DNA from 3 places in the Novosphingobium sp. BF6 genome. Region 2 is predicted to be linked to each of the others. Evidence: riboswitches for the same ligand, from Rfam matches in the RefSeq annotation. Region 2 holds a riboswitch; each other region holds the start of a gene.
What was found. A riboswitch is a leader RNA that binds a small molecule or an ion and turns the genes downstream of it on or off. The one in region 2 is predicted to bind cobalamin.
Positions count from the first base shown of each region.

Region 1: it holds a riboswitch for cobalamin, as region 2 does, so the genes downstream of both, cobW (cobalamin biosynthesis protein CobW) here and AC4D6D_RS17605 (ferredoxin-like domain-containing protein) in region 2, are expected to answer to the same signal.
Region 3: it holds a riboswitch for cobalamin, as region 2 does, so the genes downstream of both, AC4D6D_RS13535 (TonB-dependent receptor domain-containing protein) here and AC4D6D_RS17605 (ferredoxin-like domain-containing protein) in region 2, are expected to answer to the same signal.

Region 1 covers NZ_CM177776.1:1,354,875-1,364,860, reverse strand. The annotation lists gene AC4D6D_RS21215 (CbtA family protein) at 1-558, opposite strand, end outside; gene AC4D6D_RS21210 (CbtB domain-containing protein) at 566-793, opposite strand; gene AC4D6D_RS21205 (histidine phosphatase family protein) at 990-1,571, shown strand; cobalamin riboswitch at 1,602-1,846, shown strand; gene cobW (cobalamin biosynthesis protein CobW) at 2,036-3,085, shown strand; gene cobN (cobaltochelatase subunit CobN) at 3,085-6,879, shown strand; gene cobO (cob(I)yrinic acid a,c-diamide adenosyltransferase) at 6,882-7,487, shown strand; gene bluB (5,6-dimethylbenzimidazole synthase) at 7,490-8,125, shown strand; gene AC4D6D_RS21180 (ABC transporter substrate-binding protein) at 8,112-8,963, opposite strand; gene AC4D6D_RS21175 (FecCD family ABC transporter permease) at 8,962-9,986, shown strand, end outside.
Region 2 covers NZ_CM177776.1:487,611-497,596, forward strand. The annotation lists gene ftsH (ATP-dependent zinc metalloprotease FtsH) at 1-428, shown strand, start outside; gene cobF (precorrin-6A synthase (deacetylating)) at 684-1,439, opposite strand; gene cobM (precorrin-4 C(11)-methyltransferase) at 1,450-2,241, opposite strand; gene AC4D6D_RS17575 (cobalamin biosynthesis protein) at 2,238-2,621, opposite strand; gene cbiE (precorrin-6y C5,15-methyltransferase (decarboxylating) subunit CbiE) at 2,603-3,808, opposite strand; gene AC4D6D_RS17585 (cobalt-precorrin-6A reductase) at 3,807-4,556, shown strand; gene cobJ (precorrin-3B C(17)-methyltransferase) at 4,532-5,308, opposite strand; gene cobI (precorrin-2 C(20)-methyltransferase) at 5,305-6,042, opposite strand; gene AC4D6D_RS17600 (precorrin-8X methylmutase) at 6,039-6,668, opposite strand; gene AC4D6D_RS17605 (ferredoxin-like domain-containing protein) at 6,668-7,930, opposite strand; cobalamin riboswitch at 8,008-8,239, opposite strand; gene AC4D6D_RS17610 (MFS transporter) at 8,270-9,658, opposite strand; gene AC4D6D_RS17615 (pentapeptide repeat-containing protein) at 9,782-9,986, shown strand, end outside.
Region 3 covers NZ_CM177775.1:2,759,249-2,769,234, reverse strand. The annotation lists gene AC4D6D_RS13560 (2-oxoglutarate dehydrogenase E1 component) at 1-1,251, opposite strand, end outside; gene sucD (succinate--CoA ligase subunit alpha) at 1,456-2,346, opposite strand; gene mdh (malate dehydrogenase) at 2,545-3,507, opposite strand; gene AC4D6D_RS13545 (hypothetical protein) at 4,127-4,429, opposite strand; gene AC4D6D_RS13540 (cell wall hydrolase) at 4,623-5,750, opposite strand; cobalamin riboswitch at 5,962-6,149, shown strand; gene AC4D6D_RS13535 (TonB-dependent receptor domain-containing protein) at 6,252-8,084, shown strand; gene AC4D6D_RS13530 (ABC transporter substrate-binding protein) at 8,081-9,043, shown strand; gene AC4D6D_RS13525 (FecCD family ABC transporter permease) at 9,040-9,986, shown strand, end outside.

The DNA of each region.
Region 1 (9,986 bases), 870 kb from region 2:
GAACCCCCGCCCCGGACGGGCCAGAGCGCCGCGGATGCGCGCCGCAACGACCGCCGCGCCAAGCGAGAGCGCAATCATTCCGAAGTAGGCGGCGGTGCGCAGCGCTACCGTCTCATGCTTGCCCACGGCGGGCGGGGTCTGCGGATACTTGATTGCAGGCACCACCACGACGAGCACGAACGTCAACGCCGCCAGCAGCAGCGCGAAACTGCGCGGGCCGAGGTGCCCCATGCGGCCATAGCCATAAGCGAAGACGAGCGAGAATATCCCGCCGACCGCCGCGCCGTAAAGCGCGAGCGCCGTCACCAGCCCCGCGCCCTTCTGGGTATCGCGGCTGACGAGTTCCTCTTCCTGCGGTTCGGGGTGGGCCATTCCGGCGTGTTCGGGAGCCGCATGTTCAGGCGCAGCGTGTTCAGAGGGGGCAGGGGCCGAGTGGCTTTCCTCATAGCCGATCGCCAGATCGATCTGCGGTTCCGCAAAACCGCGTGCGAAGAGCGTGGCAAGCAGCGCGCCCAGGATGCCGGCAAGCATCCCGCGCCAGAGCAGGTCTCTTGTCATCGCTGGATCAGTGGCAGGGGAAGCCGAGAAGATGGCGTCCATCGTGCACGAATTCGTGCACGTACATGCCCTGGAACAGCGAGAAAGCGCCCTGCTCGGTGCTGACGAAATAGATGAAGATCACCGCCAGCAGCGTGCCGAGCACGGCCCAGGGGGCGATGTCTTCAAGCGGAATGGCATTGCCGCCCTCTACCGGAATGAAGGCATCATCGAAAACTGCGGCGGAAACAGCCATTGTCATGCTCCTTGGCGGGATTGCGCGTCCCCGGAAAATCTGCTGCCGAGAAGGAAGGTCTGGCTCTCGACGGGACGGTTCCCGTGCGATTACAGTGGCGCGACCGCGCCGGATTCTCACCGGCTTCTTCGATACTCGACGCCGCATCCTTAGGACCGCGCGGGCTGCGGCGTCAACGACTTCACGGAATTTACGCTTGGCGACGCCCCTTCTGCTGATCTGCATCGCCGCCACGGCATCGAGCCGTGAGGGCGGTTTTCCCGACCCGGCGGAACCGCTCGATGTCGCCGGTGCCCGCGCGGCCGCGCGCGCCGCGCTTCCGGATCGCTTCCGCGCGGCGGTGTATCGCAGTCCTTCCCGCGCCGCCGCCGAGACTGTCTCGGCGATGAAGCTGGTTGCGAGCGGGGACACCGCGCTTGCCGATCTCGGCCATGGCAGCTGGACCGGCCGCTCCTTCGCCGAGATCGAGGCTGGCGAACCGGGCGCGCTGGCCCTCTGGCTCGCGGACCCGACGCGGGGTGCGCCGGGAGGCGAAACCATGGAGCAGGCCCGCAATCGCGTCGGAACATGGATGGACCGCATGGCCGCCCAGAATGCACCGGTCTGCGCGATCACCCATCCCATGATCGTCCGCGCCGCCCTCGCCCATGCGCTGGCCCTTCCCCTGCCCGCGACGCTCGCCATCGACGTGGCGCCGCTCTCGCACACGGTGCTCTCGTTCAACCGCTCATGGCGATTGCAGTCGCTGGGGCTTGCGAGCGAGCACGCGCCCAGCTAATCGCCTCCGGGTTCGAGGGACACGTTGTGCCTCGGACATGATCGCGCCGGTGCCCCGCAAGGGGCTTAATATGGGAACACGGCAAGGATGGTTCGCCATCCGGAACCGGGGCTGTCCCTGCAACTGTAAGCGGCGAGCGCGATGCACATTCGCGGCGGGACGACGATCTCCGCCGCAGCCACTGGGCCGGACGCTAAATCATGCGGGGCCTGGGAAGGCGGTGCATCGCGTGATGACCCGCGAGCCAGGAAACCTGCCGGCGTCGATGTCGCTCTTGCCCGCGTCCAGGGGATGGCCGAGGCACGGTAACTCTTCCGTCTGAGCGACGTGATGCATGCGGCCGGGGCCGCAGCGGCATGCCGTGTCGGGCGCCCGTGCGCCGGTCCGACCCGGCGCGCCGCCATCGTCGCGCCCGCGACGGGAAGCCCCGCCGTTTCAGGTCGCTGGCGCGCGGGAGACGATATATGAGCAAAGTTCCCACCACCGTCATCACCGGCTTCCTCGGCGCCGGCAAGACCACGCTGATCCGCCACCTCCTCCAGAACGCCAAGGGCCGCCGCCTCGCGCTCATCATCAACGAGTTCGGCGATGTCGGCGTCGACGGCGAACTGGTGAAGGGCTGCAATGACGAAGCCTGCCCGGAAGACGACATCGTCGAACTGGCCAACGGCTGCATCTGCTGCACCGTCGCCGACGACTTCCTGCCGACCATGCAGAAGCTGCTCGACCGCGAGAACAAGCCCGACCACATCATCATCGAAACCAGCGGTCTTGCCCTGCCCAAGCCGCTGGTAAAGGCCTTCCAGTGGCCCGACATCCGCACCCGCGCCACCGTTGACGGCGTGGTCGCGCTGATCGACGCCGATGCCGTCGCAGCGGGACGCTTCGCCACCGACGAGGCGGCACTGGCGGCGGCCCGCGCGGCGGACCCGATGCTGGACCACGAAAGCCCGCTGGAAGAATTGTTCGAGGAACAGCTCGGCTGCGCCGACATGGTCGTGCTCAACAAGACCGACCTCGTCGATGCCGATGCCCTCGCCCATGTCGAGACGCTGGTGCTGGCCGAAACGCGCCCCGGCGTGAAGATCGTGCGCGCCGATCACGGCGCTGTCGATATCGCCGCGCTGCTGGGCATCACCGCCGCTGCCGAGGACGATCTCGACTCCCGACCCTCGCACATCGACGGGTTGGACGAGGACCACGACCATGACGACTTCGACAGCTTCGTCGTCTCCGGCGGCGATGTGGCCGATCTCGACGCCCTGCTCGCTCGCCTGAAAGACCTGATCGCAGAGCATGACGTGCTGCGCGTGAAGGGCATGGTCGCGGTCGGCGGCAAGCCCAGCCGCCTTGTCGTGCAGGCCGTTGGCCCGCGCATCCAGCACTTCTACGACCGTGCATGGCTGCCGCAGGAAGTGCGCCGCACGCAGCTCGTCGTCATCGGCCAGAAAGGGCTGGACCGCGCTGCCATCGAGGCGGGGCTTGCCGGAGTTCTCGGCACTGTAGACGCCTGATGCACCTGCTGTCCGCCACGCCGGGAACGAGCTCCAACGGCGAGGAGGCGATCGACCTCGACCAGTCTCCCGGCGACATGGTGATCCTCACCGTGGCGGACAGCGAACTCGCCTGCTTCGCGGGCGCGGCGGCGCGAATGCCAGAAGGCGCGCCCAGCATTCGCCTCGCGAACCTGCTGCAACTGCGCCATCCCTACTCGATCGATCTCTATGTCGAGAAGGTGATCGCCAAGGCCACGTTCGTCTGCGTGATCCTGCTCGGCGGCAAGAGCTACTGGGGCTACGGCATCGACGAAATCGCCCGCGTCGCGCGCGAGAACGGCATTGCCTTCGCCGCCATCGCAGATGGCCGAGAGGCCGATCCCGCACTCGACCGCGCCTCCACCCTGCCCGCCGATCTGTGCGAGCGGATGCGCGACTATCTGCGGCAGGGCGGCACGGCCAATGCCCTGTCGTTCCTGCGCACCGCCGCCCGGACCATCGGCCATGACGCAGGCGAGCCGGACGATCCGGTGCCGGTGGCCGATGCCGGGCTCTACCTTGCGGGCACCGAGCGCCCCGGGCTTGCCGAAGTGCAGGCGGGCTGGACCCAAGGTCGCCCGCTCGCCCTGCTGGTGTTCTACCGCGCGCTGATGATCGCTGGCACGACGGACGCCGTGGATGCCATGATCGCGGCGCTGCGGGAGCGCGGGTTCAACGTCGCCGCCGTTCACGTCCGCGCCTTGCGGGAGCCTTTCGCCGTGGATTGGCTGGGCGGATTGCTGGGCGAGATCGCGCCAGATGTGATCGTCAATGCCACCAGCTTCGCCTCCTCCTCCGCAGGCGACGACCGCAAGCCGGGCGTTCTGGAAAAGGCCGACTGTCCGATCCTGCAAGTCGCCTTCGCGGGCGTCGAGGAAAGCGAGTGGCAGGGCGCCGCCCGCGGCCTTGGCCCGCGCGATCTCGCCATGAACGTGGCGCTGCCGGAAATCGACGGGCGCCTGTTCACCCGCGCCGTCGCCTTCAAAGCCGCCGAGCGCTTCGATGAAGTGACCCAGTGCGGCATCGTCGTTCCGCGCGTCGCGCCGGACCGGGTGACCTTCGTCGCCGATCTCGCCGCCAACTGGGCGGGCCTGCGCCGTACCCCGTCCGCCGAGCGCCGCGTTGCGCTGGTGCTGGCGAACTACCCCAACCGCGACGGACGCATCGGCAACGGCGTCGGCCTCGACACCCCCGCCAGCACCGCCGCGATCATCGCCGCGCTGACCGAGGCAGGTTACGATACCGGCGAAGCGCCAAAGGACGGCGCCGCGCTGATGCGCGTGATGACCGGCGGCGTTACCAACGACCTGACATCGCTGGACCGGCCCGGCGAAGATTCCCTGCCGCTTTCGACCTACGAAGCCGCCTTCGCCGCGGTGCCCGAAAGCGCGCGCAAGGCCATGGTCGAACGCTGGGGCGAGCCATCCGCCGATCCGTTCGTGCGGGACGGCGCGTTCCGCCTGCCGGTGCACCGCTTCGGCAATCTCGCCGTCGCCGTGCAGCCCGCGCGCGGCTACAATATCGATCCCAAGGCCAGCTACCACGATCCGGCCCTGCCGCCGCCGCACGCCTACCTCGCCTTCCACGTGTGGCTGGCGCAGGACTTCGGCGCGCAGGCGGTGGTCCATGTCGGCAAGCACGGCAATCTGGAATGGCTGCCCGGCAAAGCCATCTCGCTCTCGCGCGAGTGCTTTCCGGAGATATGCGCCGGGCCGCTGCCGCAACTTTATCCCTTCATCGTCAACGACCCCGGCGAAGGCACGCAGGCCAAGCGCCGCATCGGCGCAGTGGTCGTCGATCACCTCACCCCGCCGCTGACCCGCGCCGAGACTTACGGTCCGCTCAAGCAGCTTGAGGCGCTGGTGGACGAATACTACCTCGCCGCCGGAATGGACCCGCGCCGTCTCGACCGGCTGCGGCGGGACATTCTCGATTTGGCGCGCAGCCATGGCCTCGACCGTGATGCCGGGGCCAGCGGCGACGATGACGATGCGCTCTCGGCCATCGACAACTACCTGTGCGAGTTGAAGGAATTGCAAATCCGCGACGGTCTGCATGTCTTCACTAGATCGCCCGAAGGCCGATTGCGGCGCGACCTGCTGGTGGCACTGGCCCGCACCCCGCGCGGTTATGACCATGACGGACAGGCCTCGCTGCTGCGGGCGATGGCGGAGGACTTCGGGCTGGATTTCGATCCGCTCGACTGCCGGATGGGCGATCGCTGGAATGGCGCCCGACCGGAACCGCTCGGGGCGATATCCGATGAACCATGGCGCACCCACGGCGACACCGTCGAACGGCTCGAACTGCTCGCGGCGGAATGGGTCAGCGAAACGACCCAAACCCCGCTCGTCCTGAGCCTGTCGAAGGACCACAGCGCGGCGCCAGCATCCTTCGACAAGCTCAGGATGAGCGGAGCGGGGGACAGGACGCTGGCCGTCCTCGACGCCATCCGCACCGACCTCGCCCCCCGCATCGATCTCTGCGGCCCGCGCGAAGCCGAGGCCCTGCTGGCCGGTCTCGATGGCCGCTTCGTGCTGCCCGGCCCTTCCGGCGCGCCCACGCGCGGGCGGCCCGACGTATTGCCCACGGGGCGCAACTTCTACTCGGTCGACACCCGCGCCGTGCCCACCGCCGTTGCCTGGGAACTCGGCCGCAAGTCCGCCGATCTGCTGGTGGAGGACTATCTCCAGCGCGAGGGCGAGTACCCCAAGGCCGTGGCCCTTTCCGCATGGGGCACCGCCAACATGCGCACCGGCGGCGACGACATCGCGCAGGCTCTGGCGTTGATGGGCGTGCGCCCGCGCTGGGACTGGACTTCGGGCCGCGTGGTCGGCTTCGAGGTGATGACCGTGGCCGAACTCGGCCGCCCGCGCGTGGACGTGACCTTGCGCGTCTCCGGCTTCTTCCGCGATGCCTTCCCCGAACAGATCGACCTGATCGACAGCGCCGCACGCGCGGTGATGGCGCTCGACGAACCAGATGGCGACAACCCTGCCGCCGAGCGCCACCGCGCCGAAACCGCGAAATTGGTCGAAGATGGGGAGGCCGAAACGCAGGCCACCCGCCGCGCCGGAGCGCGCGTGTTCGGCTCCAAACCGGGTGCCTACGGTGCCGGCCTTCAGGCGATGATCGACGAGAAAATCTGGCATGAGCGCAGCGATCTGGCCGACGTCTATCTCGACTGGGGCAGCTACGCCTATGGCGGCGGCGTGGACGGTGACAGCGAACGCCAATTGTTCGCCAATCGCCTCGCCTCGGTCGATGCCGTGGTTCAGAACCAGGACAACCGCGAGCACGACCTGCTCGACAGCGACGATTACTACCAGTTCGAAGGCGGGATCGCCGCCGCCGTCGAGCACCTGAAAGGCCGCGCACCAATCAGCTACCACAACGACCACAGCCGCCCGGAGCGTCCGGTCGTCCGCACACTGGAGGACGAGATCGGCCGCATCGTACGCGGGCGCGTCACCAATCCCAAGTGGATCGCGGGCGTCATGCGCCACGGCTACAAGGGCGCGTTCGAGATCGCCGCCTCGGTCGACTACCTTTTCGCCTTCGCCGCCACGACCCACGCGGTGAAGGACCACCATTTCGACGCCGTCCACGCCGCCTTCATCGAGGACGAGGCGGTGCGCGCGTTTCTGGCGGAGGCCAACCCCGCCGCCCTGCGCGAAACCGCCGCGCGCCTTGCCGAGGCGCTGGAGCGCGGCCTCTGGAAACCCCGATCGAACAGTGCGGGCCTGACGCTCACGGCCCTCTCAGGAGCATGACCATGGTGCAACGTACCGACGAACAGCACGCCGAGAAGATGAAGAAGAAGCAGGCCGCGCATGACAAGATCATGGCCGGAAAGACGGTCGAAAAGGGCCTGCTGATCGTCCACACCGGCAAGGGCAAGGGCAAGACCACCGCCGCCCTCGGCATGGTGGTGCGCGCCATCGGCCACGGTAAGAAAGTGGGCATCGTCCAGTTCGTTAAAGGCGCGATGACCACCGGCGAGAAGGTCGTCTTCGATGCCTTCCCGGATCAGGTCGAGTTCAAGCCGATGGGCGAAGGCTTCACCTGGAACACCCAGGACCGCGCCCGCGACATCGAACTCTCGCGTGAGGCGTGGGAAGAAGTGAAGCGCATGGTCGCCGATCCGGCTTACGACATGGTACTGGCGGACGAACTCAATATCGTGCTGCGCTACGATTACCTGCCGCTCGACGAAGTGCTGGAAGTGCTGACCGCGCGCGGCGAGATGAAGCATGTTCTCGTCACCGGCCGCAATGCCCCGGAAGCGCTGATCGAGGCGGCCGATCTCGTCACCGAGATGACTCTGGTGAAGCATCCGTTCCGTTCCGGGGTGAAGGCGCAGGCGGGCATCGAATTCTGAAGATGTCGCCGCAGTTCGGCCCCGACTTCCCGCACGAACTGGCGCAGTTGCTGGCCTGGCGGCGCGACGTGCGCCATTTCCGCAGCGATCCGCTGGGTGAAGAGGTGGTGGCCGAACTGCTGGCAACGGCGCAACTTGCGCCCTCGGTCGGCAATTCGCAGCCCTGGCGCTTCGTCCGCGTCCGTTCGGGCGAACTGCGCGAGGCGCTGGCCGCCCATGCCGATGCCGAAATCGCGCGCGCCGGTGAGGCGATGGCCGAGGATCGCCGCCCGACCTATTCCGCGCTCAAACTTCACGGCATGCGCGAGGCCCCCGAACTGATCGCCGTTTTCTGCGACGATGCCACGCCCATCGGTGGCCGTCTCGGCGCGGCAACAATGCCGGAAACACGCGCCTTTTCGGTGGTGCTGGCGATCCACACGCTATGGCTGGCCGCGCGGGCCAAGGGGCTGGGTCTGGGCTGGGTCTCGGTAGTCGAACCCGGCCATGTGACCCGGCTTCTCGACGTGCCGCAGGACTGGCGCCTGATCGCACTGCTGTGCCTGGGCCAGCCACTCGAACCGGACCATGTGCCGGAACTCGAACGGCGCGGCTGGCAGGCGCGGCTCGACTGGCAGAACAACGTCAGCGAGCGCTGACCTGCGCCGCCAGCGCCTTCGCCGCCTTGACGTAGGCCGGACCGCCGCAGACGGTCCAGGCCTGCGGGATCGCCACACGCGGAATATCCCGCAGGATCGGGTGGTGGATCATCTCGGTGCCCTGATCGGAAACCCGCTGCGTGGCGCTATCGATCACGATATAATCGGGGTGTGCCAAGGCCATTTCCTCAAGGCTCATCTGCGAGAGCGAAGGCTTGCCCAGCTTCCCCGCCAGATTGACGAGACCGACCCGCGTCATCAGGTCATCCACCAGAGTGCCGGTGCCGGTAAGATAGCCGCGCCGCTGGTAATAGGCCGCAACCCTGCCGCGACCGGCGCTGCCCAGCCCGGCAAGCTGCGCATTCATCCGCGCGATCATCCCTTCGCCGCGTTCGGGATGGCCGACCGCGCGGGCCACGTCGCGGATAGAGGCGAGGATCTCCTCGTAATTCTTGGCCGACTTGAGATCGAGCGAGGCATAGTGCTGGTTCCTGAGCACTGCGATAGCGGGATTGCGCCGGGCGGGCATGCCGATCACGAGGTCGGGATCGGCGGCCAGCACCTCCTCCGCAGAGCCGCCGAAGACCGGCAGCCCCCTGGCGGCAGCGGCCACATTCGACATGGCCGGGTCGGAGGCATAGCGCGTCAGCCCGGCGATCTGGCTGCGATCCGCCAGCGCGACCAGCAACTGGTCCGCGCAGAGATTGAGCGAGACGATCCGGTGCGGGCTGATCTTCGCACTGTCGATCCGCTTACCGGAAGCCGCAGTGGGCGTTGCCCCCAACAGTACGAGGCAGGGGACAAGGCGAAGATAGCGATGGATTTTTCCGAGGCCCATGCCATGGGTCCTTACCAACACCGACCCGGGACACAAGCGTGACGGGCAGCCGATCGCATGCGAGGTTATCGTGCAGAGCCGCAGTTCGTCCCGCCAACGCCATCCGGCCGTGATCCCTCTACTGGGAATCGCGCTTTTTGCCATAGCCTTCATCTCGCTGACCGTCGGGCCGGTCTCGCTGGGCTGGGGTCGGATCTTCGCGGCGCTGACCGATCCCGCGCACGACCGCGTTGCGCGCGCGATCCTGTTCGAACTGCGCCTGCCGCGCACACTGATCGGCCTGATGGTCGGGGCCATGCTCGGCCTCGCCGGGGCAGTCCTGCAAGGCTACTTGCGCAACCCCTTGGCCGAACCCTCCGTGCTGGGCGCTTCAAACGCCTCGGCGCTCGGCGCGGTGATCGCGCTCTATTTCGGGCTTTCCGAATGGCATCCGGCGCTCCTGCCCCTGCTCGCCATCGTGACCGGCCTTCTCGCCATTGCCCTGTTGTTCGCCCTTGCCGGACATTCGGAAAGCCCGCTGAGCCTGATCCTTGCCGGAATCGCCGTCTCGACGCTGGCCGGTGCCGGGATCAGCCTGGCGCTCAATCTCTCGCCCAATCCCTTCGCGGCGATGGAGATCATGTCCTGGCTGCTCGGCTCGATCGAGAACCGATCGATGGAACATGTCTGGATCGCCCTGCCCTGCGTCGCCGTCGGCGCCGCGCTGTTGCTGGCCAATCCGCGCGCGCTCGACGCGCTATCGCTCGGCGAGGACGGCGCCCGCTCGCTGGGCGTCGATCTGCGCCGTACCCGCCGGCGCCTGATGCTCGGCGTGGCCATCGGGGTAGGCGGCGCGGTCGCGGTGTCCGGAGCGATCGGCTTCGTCGGCCTGATCGTGCCGCACCTCATCCGGCCGCTCACCGATCGCAGCCCATCGGCACTGCTTGTGCCGTCGATGCTCGGCGGCGCGGTCCTGCTGACGGCTGCCGACGTGCTCGTGCGCCTGATCCCCACCGACGCCGAACTCAAGCTGGGCGTGGTGAC
Region 2 (9,986 bases):
ACATCCAGTACGCCACCAGCCTCGCCCGCAACATGGTCACCAAGTGGGGCATGTCCGACAAGCTCGGGCCGATCCAGTACGAGGAAAGCCAGGAAGGCTATCTCGGCATGGGCGGTACCCAGCGCACCATGGGTTCGAGCGAGACCAACAAGCTGATCGACGCGGAAATCCGCATCCTGATCGACAATGCCCATGCCCGCGCCACGCAGTTGCTCAATGACTACAACGAGCAGCTCGAAGCGCTGGCCCAGGCCCTGCTCGAATACGAGACGCTTTCGGGTGACGAGATCAACCAGCTCATCGAAACCGGCCATATCGACCGTCCCAGCGAACCGCGCGGCCCCGGCGCCCCGCGTCCGCTGACCGGCTCGTCGATCCCCAAGGCCGGTCGCCGCTTCTCGGGCAGCGTCACGCCGCAGGGCGCCTGACCTCTAGACCCGGTACCAGTTCTCCTTCGGGAGAATGCAGGAGGGGGCGCAGGACTTCACGGTCCTGCGCCCCTTTGTCGTTGGGAAACCAAGGCCGGCGGCGCCGCCCCTTGCGGAAGGCAGACAAAAAGAAAGCCGACCACAAGGGCCGGCTTGGAAAAGTCTTGGGAGAGGATGCCTGAAAGGCCCGATCCTTATGCGCTATGCTGCGGTGCAGCACAATTGCAAAACGCGCAACCATAGTTGCGTTTCACCTCACTTCGCTGTCCGTCTGAGCAGATAGACATCCATGATCCAGCCGTTTTCGGCGCGAAGCTCGGCCCGCCGCCGCACGATCTCGCCTGCTACCTCATCCAGCGCTCCAGCGATGAGACACTCCTGCACCATGCCGAGATAGGCCCCCCACCAGATATGGATGTCCTGGGCGGGCAGTGTCTCGAAAGCGCAGGCGGCATCGAGCATGACGACCAGCGTGTCGCTGCCCTCGGGCCACCCTTCCCGGCGCAGCCTGCGGCCGGTCGTGATAGTGACGGGCGCGGCCAGTGTGTTGAGGGTGATGCCATGCGCCGCGGTCAGCGCCTGGATGCTGGTGATCCCCGGCACGACCCGCACGTGCAGTGCAACACCCGCCGCCAGCAACCGCTCGGCAATGCGCAGGGAACTGTCGTAGAGCGAGGGATCGCCCCAGACGAGCAGCGCCAGCCTGCCGCCCTGCGGAAGATGCGTCTCGATCTCCCTAGCCCAGACCCCGGCAATCGCCTGGTGCCAGTCGTCCACGGCCTCCAGATAGGCCGCGTCGGCATCGCGCTCGGGCAAATCGAATTCGACAATCCGCGTCGCGCCCGTCAGCACCGCGTCGCAGATCGTCCGCCGCAGGTCGAGCAGGTCGGACTTGGCATCGCCCTTGCGGGGCAAGAGGATCAGGTCGGCTTCGTTCATCGCCCGGATTGCGGCGAGCGTCAGGTGCTCCGGATTGCCGGTGCCGATACCGATCAGGTCGAGATCGATCATGCCCCGTTCCTCAACCCGGCTCTCCGGCAAAGCGCGATTCCGCCGATTGCGGCCTGAAGCGGCGGTCGTAGTCCTGCGAATAGAGACTGCTCCGCACCTCCGCGCCCGCATCGGTCGCCAATCCCGGCCCGACCAGGATCAGCGCGGTGCGCTCCATGCTGCCGTCCACCGCCTGCTCGACCGTGGCGAGTGTCGCGCGGACGACCCGCTCGTCCGGCCAGCTCGCCCGCCAGATCACCGCGACCGGGCAATCCGGTCCATATTCGGGCGAGAGGTCCTCGACGACTTTCGCAAGGTTATGAATCGAGAGATGGATCGCCAGCGTGCTGCCGGTCGCGGCGAAGCGGGTCAGGCTCTCGCTTTCGGGCATGGCGCTGGCCCGGCCGGAAGTGCGGGTGAGCACCAGCGACTGGGCGATCGTCGGCACGGTCAGTTCGGCCTCCAGCGCGGCGGCGGCGGCGGCGAAGGCGGGAACCCCCGGCGTGACGGTGAAGGGAATGCCCAGCGCGCGCAGACGGCGGACCTGCTCGCCCATGGCCGACCAGATCGAGAGGTCGCCCGAATGGAGGCGGGCAATGTCATGGCCCTCGCCGTGGGCCTCGACGATAGCGGCAATGATCGCGTCGAGGTCCATCGGCGCGGTGTTGAGGATGCGCGCACCCGGCGGGCAATGGTCGAGCACGGCGGCAGGCACCAGCGATCCGGCATAGAGGCAGACCGGGCTGGCGGCGATCAGGTCTCGCCCGCGCAGGGTCAGGAGATCGGGCGCGCCGGGACCGGCGCCGATGAAGTGAACGGTCATGGCGAAATTCCCTGGGCGATGGCGCAAGTCGCCACGCGATCGGACGAAACGTGGCGGGTCGTAAGCAAGCGGGCGCCGGGAACTGCCGCCGCCAGAGCGGCAGCCTCGGCCACGCTTCCAGTGCGGCGGGCGGCGAGGCTGGCGGGCGAAACGGTGGTGGTAGGCGCCTGTTCAAGTGCCTCGGGCAGTATGGCGACGACCGGGACACCCAGTTCCGCGGCAAGCGGAGCAAGCGGATGCACTTTGTCGGCCGGAGCGGCCAAAGCCGTGATTGCAAGGCCGCAATCGGCACAAGCCAACTCGAAAGCATCGCGCAGCGAGGACGGCGCCGCGCCCGTCCGAAAACCAAAGCCCGCCACGATCACAGCGTGACGCTCCACTGCACCACCGGATAATGCGCCTTCCAGCCGCGCCTGCTGCCAAGCGGCGCCGATTGCGCCAGTTCGATGCGCAGCAGGCTGCCGCCCATTTCGGACTGGCACTGCGCCAGCAGCGCCTCCGATTCCAGCGTGACGGCATGGGCAACCAGCCGGGTCCCCGACCGCAATCGTCGTAGCCGCTCGACCAGCGGCAGCGAAAGGCCGCCGCCGATGAACACCGCATCGGGCTGCGGCTGTCCGTCAAGAACGTCGGGCGCCGGTCCCTCGACGACCTCCAGATGGGCCATACCGAGCGCCTCGGCATTGGCGCGCGCGCGCAAGGCGCGTTGCGGGTCGCGTTCGAAGGCCAGAGCCTTCAGGTCCCGCCCCGACAGCAGCCATTCGATCGCTATCGAACCCGATCCCGCGCCGATATCCCACAAGGTCTCGCCAGGCCGGGGCGCGAGGGCGGAGAGCGCCAGCGCGCGCACCGGGCGCTTGGTAATCTGGCCGTCATGGGCGAACCAGTCGTCGTCGATCCCCGAAGCGCACGGCATCACACGGCCCGCTCCGACGCAAGCCAGCGCCACCGCCACGGGGTGAGCGATATCGGCAAGATCGAACCCCGCCGCCGTGGCCTGCCGCACCCGTTCACGCGGGCCGCCCAGCGCTTCCAGCACGACGAGCGCGGATTCCCCGAAGCCCTGCTCGCACAGATAGTCCGCCAGCGCGCGAACCGCCGCGCCGTCCCGCAGCAGCACCAGCGCCCGCAGGCCCGGCGCCAGATGGGGCCGCAGCCGCGCGAGCGGTGCGGCATGGAGGCCCATGCAGAGCGTCCCCTCCAGCGCCCAGCCTAGCCGCGCAGCGGCGAGCGCGAAAGTCGAAGGCCCCGGATGCGCCTTCCATTCGCCGGGGGCGAGTTCGCGCGTCACCACCGTTCCCGCACCGAACAAGAAGGGATCGCCCGAAGCCAGCAGCACCACCCGCCGCCCCCGCAAGGCCAGCAGCGGCGCCACCCCCTCGGCAAAGGGCACTGGCCATGGTCGGCATTCCGCACTAAGTCCCGAAAGCAGGCCGAGATGCCGCACGGCCCCGGTCACGATTTCGGCCTCTGCAAGAGCGGTGCGGGCAGCCTCGGACAGGCCGGAAATCCCGTCCTCACCCAGCCCGACGATCGTGAGCCACGGCTTCTGGAGAAGGTCAGACATGGAGCATATCCTGATCCTTGGCGGCACCGGCGAAGCCAGCGCGCTGGCCGCCGCCGTGGCGGAACGCGGCCTCAACGCCACGCTGAGCTATGCGGGACGGACGGCAAACCCGCGCGCCCAGCCGGTCCCGATCCGCATCGGCGGGTTCGGCGGGGTGAGCGGCCTCGAACGCCATATCCGCGAGGAGGGCGTCACCCGCCTGATCGACGCGACCCATCCTTTCGCCGCGACGATGAGCGCCCATGCGGTGGCCGCCGCCGAAGCGACCGGGGTGCCGCTCCTCGCCCTGACGCGCCCGGCGTGGCAGCCCGTTCCCGGCGACCGCTGGCACACTGTGCCGGACATCGCCGCCGCCGTGGCCGTCCTCTCCGGCCCGGCGCGCCGCGTGATGCTCGCGCTCGGGCGGATGCATGTCGAGGCCTTCGCCGCCCAGCCCCAGCACCGCTATTTGCTGCGCTTCGTGGACAGGCCGGAGGTGGCGCCCGCACTGCCGGACCACCGGCTCGTCGTCGATCGTGGGCCGTTCACGGTGGAGGGCGACACACACCTTCTGCAGGAGCACGGCATCGACCTTATCGTCTGCAAGAACGCGGGCGGCACGGGTGCCGAGGCCAAGATCGTCGCGGCGCGGCGGCTGAGCCTGCCGGTGCTGATGATCGACCGCCCCTTCATACCCGCCCGCGCCACGGTCCATGAGGTCGGCGACGTGATGGACTGGCTCGCTCATCCCGCCCATCTCGGCGTGTAGAGCACCGGAGGTCGCGCGCTGCCGAACCCGCGCTCGACCAGCCGCGTGGTGCTGGAGCCGACGATCACCATCGTCCGCATATCGGCCATTTCGGGACGGGCTTCGGCCAGGGTAACGACGTCCAGGCGCTCTTCCGCCGTGCAGACGGCACGGGCGAAGAGGATCAGCCGCTCCGGCCCGCAGGCCTCGCGCAGGATGTCGAGAACCCGCGCGAAACCGTCCGGGCGCGCTTTCGAGCGCGGGTTGTAGAAGGCCATCGCGAAATCCGCCTCCGCCGCCAGCCGCAGCCGCCGCTCGATCAACGCCCAGGGCTTCAGGTTGTCCGAGAGGTTGATGGCGCAGAAGTCGTGCCCGAGCGGCGCCCCCGCCCGCGCACTGGCGGCCAGCATCGCGGTGATGCCGGGCAGCACGCGGATATCGAGGTCCCGCCACGCGGGCGGCCCCTGCTCCCAGGCCTCGAACAGCGCGGAGGCCATCGCGAAGACGCCGGGATCGCCCGAGGACACGACGACCGCCCGCCGCCCCGCCGCCGCGAGCGACAACGCATGGGCGGCACGCTCCAGTTCGACGCGGTTGTCGCTGGCGTGGCGCACCAGTCCCTCGCGCGCGGCCACGCGGGCGACATAGGGCGCGTAGCCGATCACATCGGTCGCCTCGGCCAGCAGGGCGGTGACTTCGGGCGTGACTTGCGCTTCGCCTCCCGGCCCGAGACCGACCACGGCCACCCAGCCGCCGTTCGCCGCCGCACTCATGGCCGCCGCCCCTGGCCGTGGATCAGCAGGATCGAGAAATAGGGCGTCACCTCGCTCGCTTCGGCAAGCGGCGTGACCCGCTGCTCGGCCATCGCCGCATGTTCGACCAGCCAGGCCTCACCCTCGCGCCCGGCCAGCGCCACCGCGCGGCGCAGCTTGGCGAGGTTGCGGCCGATCTTCATCACCACCAGCGCATCGGTATCGCGGATGCGGCGCGCGAGGTCTTCCTCCGGCAACGTCGCGGTAAGCACAGTGAGCACGTCGTCGCCCCAGGTCATCGGCGTGCCGCAGGCGGTCCAGGCGCCCGACATGCCGGTGATCCCCGGCACGACGCCGACCGGCACCGATCCGGCCAGACGACTGTAGAGGTGCATGAACGAACCGTAGAAGAACGGATCGCCCTCGCAGAGCACCACCACGTCCTCGCCCGCGCGGGCCAGCGCATCGAGATGGGCGGTACAGCGCGCGTAGAATTCGGCCAGACAGTCGTTGTAGCGCGGATCGGAAAGGGGAATTTCCGTCGTCACCGGATATTCCATCGCGAATTCGACCACGTCCTCGCGCAGCATCCCCTCGACGATCCGGCGCGCCTGCCCCGGCCTTCCCGCCTTGCGAAAATAGGCGACGTGGCGGGCGCCGCGTACCAGCCGGTCCGCCCTCACGCTGAGCAGGTCCTGCGCGCCCGGCCCCAGCCCGACGCCGTGAACGGTGCCGTGAGCGGTGCCTACGCTCATTCCGCGCCGCTCCCGATCGCATTGACCGCCGCCACGGTGATCGCGCTGCCGCCGAGGCGGCCCTCGACCACGCAGCACGGCACCGGCTGCACTTCCCACAGGGCTGCCTTGGACTCGGCGGCGCCGACGAAGCCGACCGGGCAGCCGATGATCGCCGCCGGACGCGGACAGGCCGGGTCTTCCAGCATGTTCAGCAAGTGGAACAGCGCGGTCGGGGCATTGCCGATCGCCACCAGCGCGCCCTCCAGATGCGGCCGCCAGAGTTCCAGCGCGGCAGCGGAGCGGGTATTGCCCATGTCCCGCGCCAGATCCGGCACTTGTGGGTCGTTCAGCGTGCAGATCACCGCGTTTCCGGCAGGCATGCGGGCGCGGGTAACCCCCTCGCTGACCATGCGCGCGTCGCAGAGGATCGGCGCGCCGCGCTCCAGCGCCGCGACCGCCGCTTCGGCAAAGGTCGGCGAGAAACGGATATGGGCGGCGAGTTCGACCAGCCCCGCCGCATGGATCATGCGCACGGCGATGCGCTCCTCCACCGGCGCGAAGCGCGCGAGATCGGCTTCGGCCCGGATCGTCCTGAAGGACTCCCGGTAGATCGCCGCGCCGTCTTTTTCGTAGAGATAGGCCATCAGTAAGCTCCGAAATGGGCGAGCAGGCGCTCCGGGGTCAGGCCGGACAAGACCGGCGGGTCCCCGACCCGCGCCTGGAATGCAAGGTCGAAGGCGCCGTCGCGCCCGGTGATCGCGACATCGGCGACGCCCGCCCGCGCGCAGCCCTTGGCGCAGCCCGAGACGTGAAGACGGCCGGAAGCATGCGGCGCCAGACGTTCGGCCAACGCGCGGGTCTCGACGGTGGATTGCGGGCAAGCGGGAGCGCCGGGACAGGCATCGGCAGCGAGGCGGGGGTCGGCAGGATCGGTGAGGAAGCCTTCGACGTCTTCCGCCTTGCCCCCCTCGGTCACGAGGGCGCGCCACGGCGTCACGCGGAGAGCCTCCGCGCCGGTCTTCGCCATCAGCCGGGACAGGGCCACCGCATCGGTCCGCCCGAACGGCAGGCCCCAGACCCGTCCTCCGGTTGCGCCGGAGAGACAGGTTCCAGGCAAGAGCGGTACACGCGAAGCGGCGGGACGCAAAGTACCGTCCGCCCAGTCCGGCAGCGGCCCTTCATAGCGCCGGGCACGACCGGCGGCGATGGCACCGCTTTCGGCAAACCAGCGCGCCAGTTCCAGAATGCGATCAACGGCTTCGTCCGCGCAGACGGGCACGCCTGCCGCCCGACCGTCGAGACGCAGCAGCAATGCCGCATCCGCCGCCCGCTCCAGCCGGAAATCGGCGGAAACCTCGGTCAGGACCGGTGCCGCGCCGAGGTCTATCGCAAAACCGATCTTGCCCGGCAGCTCCGGCAGTTCGTGCAGCCGCGCCATGAGTTCGTCGGCCAGCCGCCATGCCGTGCCTCCCTCGGCCCAGTCCGGCGCGACCAGCACGTTGCGGCGCCTTTCGCTATCGGGGGTGGCATCGACCAGACCCCGCTCCACCAGCAGCGCCAGCGCCTCGGCCATATCCGCCTCGCGAAGGCCCCGGATCTGGAGATTGGCGCGGTTGGTGAGATCGATCGCGCCATTGCCGAAGCGGTTCGCGAGGTCGCACAGCAGCGCCACTTCGCCGCGCATGAGCCGCGCGTGGCGCGGCTTCACGCGCAGGATCAGCCCGTCGCCCGCCATCATCGGACGCCAGGCATCGGGGCACCAGCCGCGCACGGCGAAAGGGGCAGGCTTCTGGAAAGCGGGCACCACGGCATCCTGCCACGCAACGGCGACGAAGACCGGGGCTTGCCGGCCAAGGGCCGGTCCGCGCGCAGCGACGGGCCAGCGCGGCAAGCGCCCGTTCTGCACGCCGGTGCAGCCCCAGCCGCACGGCTTCGTCGCTCACGCGGAGTACCGAGCCTTGGCCTATCCCTGGACCAGGGCAAGAGCGACCGATACGCCGGCAGGTCTCCTGGCTCACGGGTCAAAGCGCGATGCGCAACCTTCCCGGCTTTCGCGCAAGCTTCGCGCGGGGGCCAGTGGTCGGCCTGCCGAAGCAGGCCATGGCATCTTGCTCGCCGCTGACAGTTGCAGGGACAGCCCCGGATTCGGGAGAAACCTCCCTCACCGCGTTCCCTATTAAGCCTCGCTCGAGGCACCGGCGCGATCTTCCCGCAGGCCGCCGATAGAAGCGGCCGCAGGAACGGCTCAGCTAGCCGCTGGCGCGCCCCTCCGCAAGAGGGATCGGGCCGGGGAGAATCGAGCACCGCCCAGGAGGACCAGTCCGCCCAGCCCCGCCGCAACCGAAGGCAGCACGAAGGCCAGCCTTACGGCCAGACCGGCCGCCGCATCGGGCGCCCCCCCGACCTGAAAGCCCGCCGCACCGATCAGCCAGAGACCCAGCCCTCCGCCCAGTCCGAGCGCGAGCTTGAGCGTCACGCTGCTCAGCGCATAATAGCTGGCGGAAGACCTTGGTCCCTGGCTTGCCCCCAATTTGGCCCCCAATTCGGCTCTTCGTGCGCCCCCGCGTTCGGCGACATCCGCCACCATGGCGCGCAGCAGCATGTAGTCGACGCCGCAAGTCAGGCCACGCAAGGCCAGAAACAGGCCGAACAGCACGGCACTGCCCGAAGGGACCGTCAAGGCGAGCGGCATGACCAGCGCCTGCCAGCCGAAGCCCAGGCCCAGAACCCGGCGCCGCCCGATCCGATCCGCTACTTTCGCCCAGATCGGCAGCATGAACAGGGTCATCACCGGCTGGATCAGCATGAACAGCGCTGCCTGACCTGTCAGCCCGAGAACCGGTCCAACCAGAAACAGGAAAGTGCCCGCCGTCGCTGCATCGGCCGTGCCGCACAGCAGATAGAGAAGCAGGATCCGCCGCAAGTCCGGATCGCGCATCATATCCCGCGCCAGGGCGATGGGAGAGCCGCGCGGCCGCGCCGTCCCGACCGGGCCCGGTTCTCGAAACATCGCCACCACGGCGAGCACCGTCACCGGCGCCGCTGCGGCAATGACGGTGCCCAGCACCATCGCCAATGCGCGAATGTCGAATCCGAACCGCCCCTCCAGCAGTCCGATCAGCGCGAGCATGCCGATGGCACCGATCACGCCGAACCAGACCTTGGCACCCATGATCCGGGTACGCTCGCCCTTGTCGTTGGAGAGTTCGAGACCCCAGCCGCCGTGCGGGGTGACGATGAAGGAATAGCCCATGTGCAGCAGCAGACTGGCGCCGATCACCCGCCCCAGTCCCGCTCCCGGCGGCGACAGAAACAGCAGCAGCGCGCCCAGGGGAACGAGCACGGCACCCATGACCATCCACGGCGCGCGGCGACCGAAACGGGTAGGGACCATGTCGCTGACCCAGCCGAGCACGACATCCGCCAGGGCATCGAGCACCCGTACACCCAGCATGAGCGCCCCCACCAGCGCCAGCGTCATGCCGACGGTCTGGGTCAGGAAAGCCGGCAGGTAGGACCGCCATGCCAGTTCGACGGCCTGGAACAGCAGGACCGGGAGCGAGAACACGGCCACCCCGGTCAGGCCGATGCTGCCGGACTTGCGCTGCGCGCGCGGAGAATCGCCGAGGGTCACGCAGGGGCGCCTAGAGCGCCGCGATGACATTCGCGTGACTGTCGCGGCTTGTCAGGCGGCATCAAATGACCCGAAACGCAGACCCGCCCTTGCGGCATCGCCTCCTTGCGGCATAAGGCGCGCATGATCGCAGCCACCGTCACCCGCGAAACCCTGCTGGAACCCGCCGCCGACGGTCCCCGCACCCTGACCGACTGCACGCTCGACGAAGGCGATTTTTCCGGCCTCGATCTGGGCGACACGACATTCGAGCGCTGTTCGCTGCGCCGCGCCCGGTTCGACGGCGCCAATCTCACCGGCGCCCGCTTCCGCCGCTGCCGGGGGCCGG
Region 3 (9,986 bases), on a different replicon from region 2:
CAGGATCGGGGCCTGAACGCCCTTCGCCACGTCGGACGGGTACGGCGAGTTGCGCGCGAACTGCGGGCTCGTCGTGAAGCCGATCTGGTTATTGATGATGAAGTGGATGCAGCCGCCGGTGTTGTAGCCCTTCACGCCCGAGAGGCCGAAGCACTCCCAGATGATGCCCTGGCCGGCGAAGGCCGCGTCACCGTGGATCAAGACCGGCAGGACCTGCTTGTGCTTGGCGCCCGGACCGATGTCGTCGCCGATGTCGTCGGCGATGGTCTGGTAGGCGCGAACCTTGCCGAGCACGACCGGATCGACGGTTTCGAGGTGCGACGGGTTGGGCATCAGGCTCATGTGGACCTTGATACCGTCGAACTCACGGTCGGCCGAAGTGCCGAGGTGGTACTTCACGTCGCCCGAGCCGCCGACGTCTTCCGGGTTGGCGGTGCCGCCCGAGAATTCGTGGAAGATGACCTTGTAGGGCTTGGCAAGGACGTTCGCGAGCACGTTCAGGCGGCCGCGGTGGGCCATGCCGTAAACGATTTCCTTCACGCCCAGCGTGCCGCCGTACTTGATCACGGCTTCGAGCGCCGGGATCATGGCTTCGCCGCCGTCCAGGCCGAAGCGCTTGGTGCCGACGTACTTCTTGCCGAGGAACTTCTCGTACTGCTCGCCGCGCACGACGGCCTGAAGGATCGCCTTCTTGCCTTCGGGGGTGAACTCGATTTCCTTGTTCGCCCCTTCCATGCGCTCCTGGAGGAAACGGCGTTCCTCGACATCGGAGATGTGCATGTATTCGAGGCCGACCTTGCCGCAATAGTTCGCGCGCAGGATCTGGACGATCTCGCGAACGGTCGTCCATTCCAGGCCGAGCGCACCGCCGACATAGACCTGACGGTCCTGCGCGGCGCCTACGAAGCCGTGGTATTCGGGGGTGAGATCGGCGGGAAGCTGGCGCTGGTTGAGGCCGAGCGGGTCGAGATCGGCTGCCAGATGACCGCGCACGCGATATGTGCGGATCAGCATCATGGCGCGGATGGCGTCGGCCGCAGCTTCGTCTATGCGGGACTGGTCGACCTTCTGACCACCCTTGGCGGCGGCCTTCTCGATCTTGACCTTGAGGGCGCTGGGGTCGAGGCCCTGCGTCAGGTCGTCCTCGAATTCCGCGCCGACGAGCGGCCAGTTCTTGCGTTGCCAGCTCGGACCGGCCTGCGGGCCGTCGAGAATATCATCGGGGGTGAAGTCGAAACTTTCGTCGCCCATCGGGTGTCACCTTTTGTCGCGCCGGAAAACCGCCGGCCCTACCATAGTAACTATGGCAAATTCGTTATAGCGACCGATGGTCCCGAATGGGGGGAGGGGCCGGTTCGTTCGCATCGCATCCGCTCGCGCTAACGCGCCGGACGGTCATGTGGGTCCGCAAGGCGGCGCAGGTCCCGAAGGACATGCGCCGCCCGCGGGGATGGATCAGGCGATTTCCTTGAGGACTTCCACAAGGGTTTCACCCAGCAGCGACGGCGAGGGCGAGACACGGATGCCTGCTTCTTCCATGGCTGCGATCTTGTCTTCGGCGCCGCCCTGGCCGCCCGAGACGATGGCACCGGCGTGGCCCATGCGGCGGCCCGGAGGGGCCGTACGACCGGCGATGAAGCCGACCATCGGCTTCTTGCGGCCGCGCTTGGCTTCGTCCTTGAGGAACTGGGCCGCTTCTTCTTCGGCGCTGCCGCCGATTTCACCGATCATGATGATCGACTTGGTGGCTTCGTCGGCCAGGAACAGTTCCAGCACGTCGATGAAGTTGGTGCCGTTGACCGGGTCGCCGCCGATGCCGACTGCGGTGGTCTGGCCGAGACCGGCGTTGGTGGTCTGGAACACCGCTTCATAGGTGAGCGTGCCCGAGCGCGAGACGACGCCGACCGAACCCTTGGAGAAGATGCTGCCGGGCATGATGCCGATCTTGCATTCGCCGGGGGTCAGGACGCCGGGGCAGTTCGGGCCGATCAGGCGCGACTTCGAACCCGAAAGGGCGCGCTTCACGCGAACCATGTCGAGAACCGGAACGCCTTCGGTGATGGCGACGATCAGTTCCATCTCGGCGTCGATCGCCTCGAGGATGGCGTCGGCGCAGCCCGCGGGCGGCACGTAGATGCACGAGGCGGTGGCGCCGGTCGCGGCCTTGGCTTCGGCGACGGTGTCGTACTGGGGCAGGTCAAGGTGGCTGGTGCCGCCCTTGCCCGGGGTAACGCCGGCAACCATCTGGGTGCCGTAGGCCAGCGCGGCTTCGGTGTGGAAGCTGCCGGTCTTGCCGGTCATGCCCTGGGTAATGACCTTGGTGTTCTTGTCGACGAGAATGGACATAGGTCGATCCTAATTCCTGTTCCTGGTGTAGGCCGATTCCGGCTTGGATAGCGCCATGGCGCAATTTCCGCGAAGTGCAACCGCCCCAGTGGTAAAATCAACGTGGTAAAATCAACTTGGTAAAATCTGGGGCCGGATGGCCGAAGACCTCGCCCGCCCCGTGCGATGACGGGGCGGGCGGGGCCGTCATGGTCCGGATCAGGCCAGCGAGGGGTCGATGCCCTTGCAGGCGACCAGCAGTTCCTTGACCGCGTCGACCGAGACCTGGAGGTTGGCCTTGGCTTCGGCGTCCAGCTCGATTTCGACGATTTCCTCGACGCCGTTCGCGCCGATCACGGCGGGAACGCCGACGTAGAGACCGTCAACGCCGTACTGGCCGTCGACGTAAGCGGCGATTGGCAGGATGCGCTTCTGGTCGTTGAGGTAGGCTTCGGCCATGGCGATGCCCGAGGCGGCAGGCGCGTAGAAGGCCGAGCCGGTCTTGAGCAGGCCGACGATCTCGCCGCCGCCCGAACGGGTGCGCTGGACGATCGCGTCGATCTTTTCCTGGGTGGTGCGGCCCTGCTTGATGAGGTCGGGAACCGGGATGCCGTTGACGGTCGAGTACTGCACGACCGGCACCATGGTGTCGCCGTGGCCGCCGAGCACGAACGTGTTCACGTCGCGGATCGAGACGCCGAATTCCCAGGCGAGGAAGGTCGAGAAGCGGGCCGAGTCGAGCACGCCGGCCATGCCGACGACCTTGTTCGCGGGCAGGCCCGAGAATTCGCGCAGCGCCCAGACCATCGCGTCGAGCGGGTTGGTGATGCAGATCACGAATGCGTCGGGTGCGTTGGCGGCGATGCCTTCGCCGACCGACTTCATCACCTTGAGGTTGATGCCGAGCAGGTCGTCGCGGCTCATGCCGGGCTTGCGGGCGACACCGGCGGTGACGATGATGACGTCTGCACCGGCAATGTCGGCATAGTCGTTGGTGCCGGTGATCTTGGCGTCGAAGCCCTCGACGGGGCCGCACTGCGACAGGTCGAGCGCCTTGCCCTGCGGCAGGCCTTCGGCGACGTCGAAGAGGACGATGTCGCCCAGTTCCTTCTGCGCGGCGAGGTGCGCGAGGGTGCCGCCGATGTTGCCGGCGCCGATGAGGGCAATCTTCTTACGAGCCATGATGCTTGCTTGTCCTTCCCAAAGGCGGGACCTAACGGACGAAAAAGGCGGCCTGCTCTTGTCCCGCTGAGGCAGGTGCCGGTGTTCAACGAGGGGCGGCCTACGCCCCCCGAACCGACATTGCAACCGGGAAAAGCCTGCGGGAAAGGCTCGTGTGTCGCTTTTTACTGATAATAGTTCGCAATTGCAATAAGTCACGAAAGTGCGCGGAAAGCGCGGCCCGAAACGCAGGTTTCGGCCTCTTTTCCGCAACCGACGGGGCGCTTATTGCATCCGTCGCGAGCGGCGTCGCAATCGGACTCACTGTCTCGCACGACCCGATGACCGGCAAGCGTAACCCGAAGCGAGTCGCCTTGGAGAAAGGGCAGACGGTCGCGCCGCGCGATTGCGGTTCAGGCTATTGTAGAGGGAGGAGCTGAACGGCGGGTGTCGCTGAGCTTGCGGAATGTTGCGGGAGGGAGACGCGGTTGGGTTTTCTCTCGACCCCGACCCAGACTCGGCTCCCCCTCTGATCCCGCTCCCGCTCGCGACCCCGCTCAGCCTGAGCCTGTCGAAGGCCCTTCGACAAGCTTAGGGCGAGCGGGCCGGGGGGCAATGCTCTCCCTTTGTCGGGTAACGCTCACCCGTTCCGGGCGATGCGCTGGGCGAAGGCGTCGGCCATGCGGCGGTCGAGCTGGCGGCAGATGGCGATCCACCAGGTGCAGGACACTTCGTCCCCGGCAAGGCGGGCGGCGGCGGCATGGGCGCGGGCATGGGCGGCGGCGGAGAGGCCGTGGCGGGCGAAGTGGCGCAGGGCTTCGGCGAAGATGCGCTCGTTGGCGGTATCCGCCGACGCTTCGCGGATGCGGCGGCGCAGGCGGGCATGCGCCGGGGAATTGTCGTTGGCGGCGCAGAGCGGCACCGAGGGGCAGAGCGCACGCACGAGTATGGGACAGGAGCCATTCCGGGCGGCGGAAAAGCGGATTGCCATGGTGGAAGGGCGCCTCGTTTCTTGGAGACGCTCAGGGGCGGCGTCCCGGAGGCTCTTTATAGGAGGAAGCCGCTAAGCCTTGGTGAGAGCCTATGGTTGCTGAAACCTTGCCGCCGGTCCTTGGAGTATCCTTAAACCCCGCTTTTCAATGGGTGGGCTGGGCGATCCATTTGCCGGAATTGGCATATTCCGGGCGAACGGTCGCTTCCGGCAGGTTGCGGGCGCGGTAGAGGTCCTCGCCCCCGCGTTCGCGCACGTCGCTGGAATAGAGTGGCGCGGGAGGCTGGCTGGCCGTTACGGGCGCCGCCGCCGTCTCAAGCCGCGCAGGTGCGGAGGCCTCGAAGGCGCGCTGCACCGCCAGCGGGTCGAGCGCGGCATTGGCAAGGGCGCTGGCGGCGGATTCGTCGCGGCGATGCGGGGCGGCGAGCGGTTCGCCGCCGAGATAGGCGAAGCGGAACGAGGCCGGGTTCCCCGCCGCGCCGTTGAAGGCATAGAAGCGATGCGCGCCGATCGTCGTCAGGTAGTGGAGGCTCGGCGCCCAGTAGGGATTGACCTGGATCGTGTGGTAATGCGTCGCCAGCCCGATGGGCGCGTAGACGTAACCCGAGAGCGCGGCGCGGGCGACATCCTCGGCCCGTTGCCAGAAATAGCGCTGCGGCGCGCGGGCGAGCGAGCCGTCGCAGGTAAAGGAGAACTGGCAGCCGGTCGGGCGCTCCGATCCCTGGTAGACGACGCCGCAGACGGTCTTGGGATAGGCCGGATGGGCGACGCGGTTGAGCACGACTTGCGCCACCGCGCGCTGGCCGCCGTCGGGTTCGCTGGCGGCTTCGTAATAGATCGCGGCGGTCAGGCACTGGAGCGCGCGGCTGCGGTCGACGCCGGAGTTGTCGATCCGGAAGGCGCGGGCGACGGGGCCGCTCACCGGGTCTTCGGCGTCCGAATGGATGCCTTCGCCGATCTTCAGCACCGGCTGTTCGGCTTCGAGATAGTAATAGGCCGAGCCGGGGAAGCTGGCGCCCGCCTGCTCGAAGGGCATCGGCAGGACCGGCGGCTGCGCGGTTTCGGCCCCTGTCACGGTGAAGCCGTCCCATCCGGTCAGCGGCGGCGAGGCGAAGGCGGGCAGGGCCACGGCCACGAGCGCCGCCGCGCCGAGCGTCCAGCGGCGCCGTCGACGCAGGAGCCGCCGCCGTCCGCCGCGCACGAAGTTCCCCTGGAAATCGAGCGGGCGCGGCTCCCAGGTTTCGGGGCAGGAGGGAAGGGCGGCAGCGGTCAATCCGGGTCCTCTCGGCGCAACTTCAACGAGGCGCACTCCCGCGCCTACCCTGCTTCGGCGCGCATGGCATCTGCCGAGATGGGCGCGTCCCGAAGCGGCACAGGCGGGAGGGATAGACTGAATCGCTTAAGACTTTCTTGGGGATTTGCCCCGGCGATGCCCGAGCGCCGCGCTTTGCGCACCGCTTGCCAATCCGCGCGACGCCCGGTAATCCGCGCGATACGTCATGGGTGGCCCGCAACCGGGCCTCAAAAGGGAATTCGGCGCGAGTCCGAAGCTGCCCCCGCAACTGTGACCGGGGAGCGCCCCTTCCAAGCGATGCCACTGGGTCACACCGGGAAGGCGGGAGCGGCGCGACGATCCGGGAGCCAGGAGACCTGCCTTTGACGGTCGTTCCGCAGCCGGGCGGGGTGTCCCGGCATGCAGCGAGCCCATGCGCAGAGGAAAACGCGCGGGGCTCCGCCATGGACGGCAAAAGTCGTTCAGGTTGGAGGAATACCCGTGAAGTACCTATTTCTGCTGGGGACCGCCCTTGCGGTCTCTACCCCCGCACTCGCGGACGAGGCGGCCCTTGAGAATATCGGCGACAATATCGTCGTCACCGCCACCCGCACTGAAACGCCGGTGAGCGAGATCGGCCAGTCCGTCTCGGTCGTCACCCGCGCGGATATCGAGCGCACCCAGGCGGTTACCGCCACCGATATCCTGGCGCGCCTGCCGGGCGTGACCTTCACCCAGTCGGGCGGCTTCGGCCAGCCCGCCAGCGTCTTTATCCGCGGCGCCGAGAACGCCCAGAGCCTCGTGCTGATCGACGGCGTGCGGATCAACGATCCGGGCGATGTCGGCGGCGGCTTCGACTTCGGCAGCCTGACCGTGGGCCAGTTCGACCGCATCGAAGTGGTGCGCGGATCGTCCGGCGTGCTCTGGGGCAGCCGCGCCATCGGCGGCGTCGTCAATCTCATCACCGCGCGCCCGACCGACGAGTGGACCGCGCGCGGGCAGGCCGAGTACGGCTGGCGCGACCAGAAGCAGCTCGGCGCCTCGGCGGCGGGCAAGGTGGGGCCGGTCGGCCTGACGCTGGGCGGCAACTGGCTCAAGGGTGACGGCTATTCCGCCTTCAACGAGCGCCGCGGCGGACAGGAAAAGGACGGCTTCGAGAGCAAGAGCGCCAATGCCCGCGCCGAAGTGCAGATCGTCGATGGCCTCTCCGCCGATGCCGGGACGTACTGGACCAAGGCCAACTACGATTACGACAATACCGGCGCCGATGCCCTGAACGTGGGCATGAAGCGCGACACGGTGGGCTATGCGAACTTGCGCTACAGGGGCCTCGACGGCCGCCTTACCGCCCGCGTGGGCTATGGCCTGACCGACACGCGCCGCATTTCCGACGACGCGGTCTTCGGTCCCTACACGACCAATGGCCGCGCCGACCGCTTCGAGGGGCAGGTTTCCTACACGCCGGTCGAGATGGCAAGCATTCTCGTCGGCGCCGAGACCGAGAAGCAGAAGTTCTCGGACAATTACGGTTCGAAGGACTCGACCTCGATCGACAGCTACTTCGGCATGCTCACCCTGCGTCCGGTCACCGGCCTGACCCTGAACGGCGGGCTGCGCTACGACGACAACTCGGACTTCGGCCATAAGACGACCTTCTCGGCCAACGGCGCCTGGGTGATCGGCGGCAGCGAGAGCGCGCCGATCCTGCGCGCCAGCTATGGCGAGGGCTTCAAGGCGCCTTCGCTCTACCAGCTCTATACCAATGCCGGTTTCCGTGCGCTCGATCCCGAGACCTCGAAGTCGTGGGACGTGGGCGTCGAGCAGCCCTTCGCGGAAGGGCACGGTACGTTCTCGGTCACCTATTTCGACCGCAAGACGAAGAACCTGATCGACTACGATCTGGCCGCGTGGAACTATTACAATGTCGGCCGCGCCCGCGCCAAGGGCGTGGAACTGGGCATGCAGGTGAGCGACTGGCAAGGCTTCGACATGAGCCTTTCCGCCACCTATCTCGACGCCACCAACGAGGACACCGGCGCCCGGCTCGCCCGCCGTCCCAAGACCAACCTCTATGCCAGCCTCGACAAGCACTGGTCGCAGGGTTTCCGCCTCGGTGCGGACCTGCGCGTGGGCGGGGGACGCTATGACGACGTGGCGAACACCTATTATCTCGGCGGCAATGTCGTGGTCGGCCTGCGCGCGGCCTACGACGTGACGCAGAACATCCAGGTCTACGGCCGGGTCGAGAACCTGTTCGACGAGCACTACGAAGTGGTGCGGACTTACGGCACGCCGGGCCGCGCGGCTTACGCCGGGGTGCGGGTGAAGATGTGATCCTGCCGCTTCCCCTGACGGTAACCGGGCGGGGGAAGCGCAAGGCCTTCCCGGTCGCGGCGGCGCTGGTTCTGGCCGGTGCCGCCGCGACGCTGGCGGGCTGTGGCGGCGGCGCCAGCGAGGCCGCTGCCGTGACGCGGGGCGCCGCGCAGCCCACCATCGTCTCGCTCAATCCCTGTACCGACGCGATCCTCGCCGAAGTGACCGGGCCGGGGCAGTTGCTGGCGATTTCCAGCTACAGCCAGGATCCGGAAAGCAGCTCGATGCCGATGGCCGAGGCGCGGCGTTACCGCGCGATCGCGGGCACGGTGGAGGAAGTGGCGACGATCGGCCCGAAAGTGGTCGTCGCCAGCGCCTTCCTCGATCCGGCGAGCGAGGGGGCATTCCGGCGGCTGGGCTATCGTCTGGTGAAGATGCCGATCGCTACGGACATCGCCTCCGCCCGCGAGCAGGTGCGCGAACTGGCACGGCTGGCGGGGCATCCCGAGCGCGGCGAGCGGCTGGTGGCGCGCATCGATGCCGCCCTGCGCCGGAGCGCGCCGCCTCCCGGTTCTCGTCAAGTTCCTGCACTCATGTGGGAATCCGGTGGACTGGTGGCCGGGGACCGGACCCTGATCGTTGACATGATGCACCGCACCGGCTTTACGAATATTGCCGGCGCGCGAGGCCTTTCCCAGGCCGATTTCCTACCCCTGGAGCACGTGCTGGCGGACCCGCCGCGCGTGGTCTTTGCGGTAGGCGACCCGCTCGCCGAGGAGGACCGAATGCTGCATCACCCGGCGCTTTCCGCGCTGACCAGTACCCGGCGTTTCATGCTGAGCCGCTCCATCCTCTGGTGCGGCGGGCCTACGATCCCGCATGCGCTGGACGAACTGGCGGCGGCACGGCGGGCGCTGGAGACGGCGCAGCCCTTTACCGATAGGCCAATCCTTCAAAGGACCGTTTCTCTCTCGCCATGAACTTGCGTTTCGTCCTGCTACTGGCTCTCGCGCTCCTTGTCGCGGTGCCTTTGTCGCTGCTGGCGGGCCGCGTGTGGATCAACCCCTTTTCCCCCGAACTGCAGAACGCCTCGGTGATCCTGGTGCAATTGCGCCTGCCGCGCGCAGTGTTGGCGCTGGTGCTCGGCGCGGGTCTCGGCGCGGCGGGCGCGGCGATGCAGGGGTACTTGCGCAATCCGCTGGCCGACCCCGGCCTCTTCGGCATCGCGCCGGGCGCGGCGCTGGGCGCGGTGCTGAGCTTCTGGACCGGCTATGCCTCGGCGCCGTGGATGCTGCCGCTCTTCGCGCTGATCGGCGCGGGCGGAGCGATGACCTTGCTGGCGCTGATCGCCGGGCGCGGCGGCGGCGTGGCGCTGTTCACGCTGGCCGGGCTGATGGTCTCCAGCCTTGCTGGGGCGTTGATGAGCCTCGCCATCAGCCTCACGCCTTCGCCCTTCGCCATGAGTGAGATCGTCACCTGGATGATGGGCTCGTTGGCGGACCGTTCCTGGCGCGAGGTCTGGATCGCGACGCCGCTGACCGTGACCGGCCTCGGCGTGCTGTTCTACGCCGGGAGGGACCTCGACGCGATGACCCTTGGCGAGATGGCCGCCCGCTCGCTGGGCGTGGAGCCGCTGCGGCTTCAGGCGCTGATGATCCTCGGTGTCGGCCTGATCGTCGGTTCGGGCGTGGCGGTGGCGGGGATCATCGGCTTCGTCGGCCTGATGGTGCCGCACCTCGTGCGCCCGATGACCGACCGCAAGCCGTCCTCGCTGCTGGTGCCTTCCGCCGTGGCAGGGGCGCTGCTGCTGCTTTTCGCCGATTGTCTCTGCCGCATTCTCCCGCTTTCGGGCGGGGAACTGCGCCTCGGCATCGCCCTCAGCCTCCTCGGCGCGCCGTTCTTCCTGCGGCTGCTGCTGAGGAT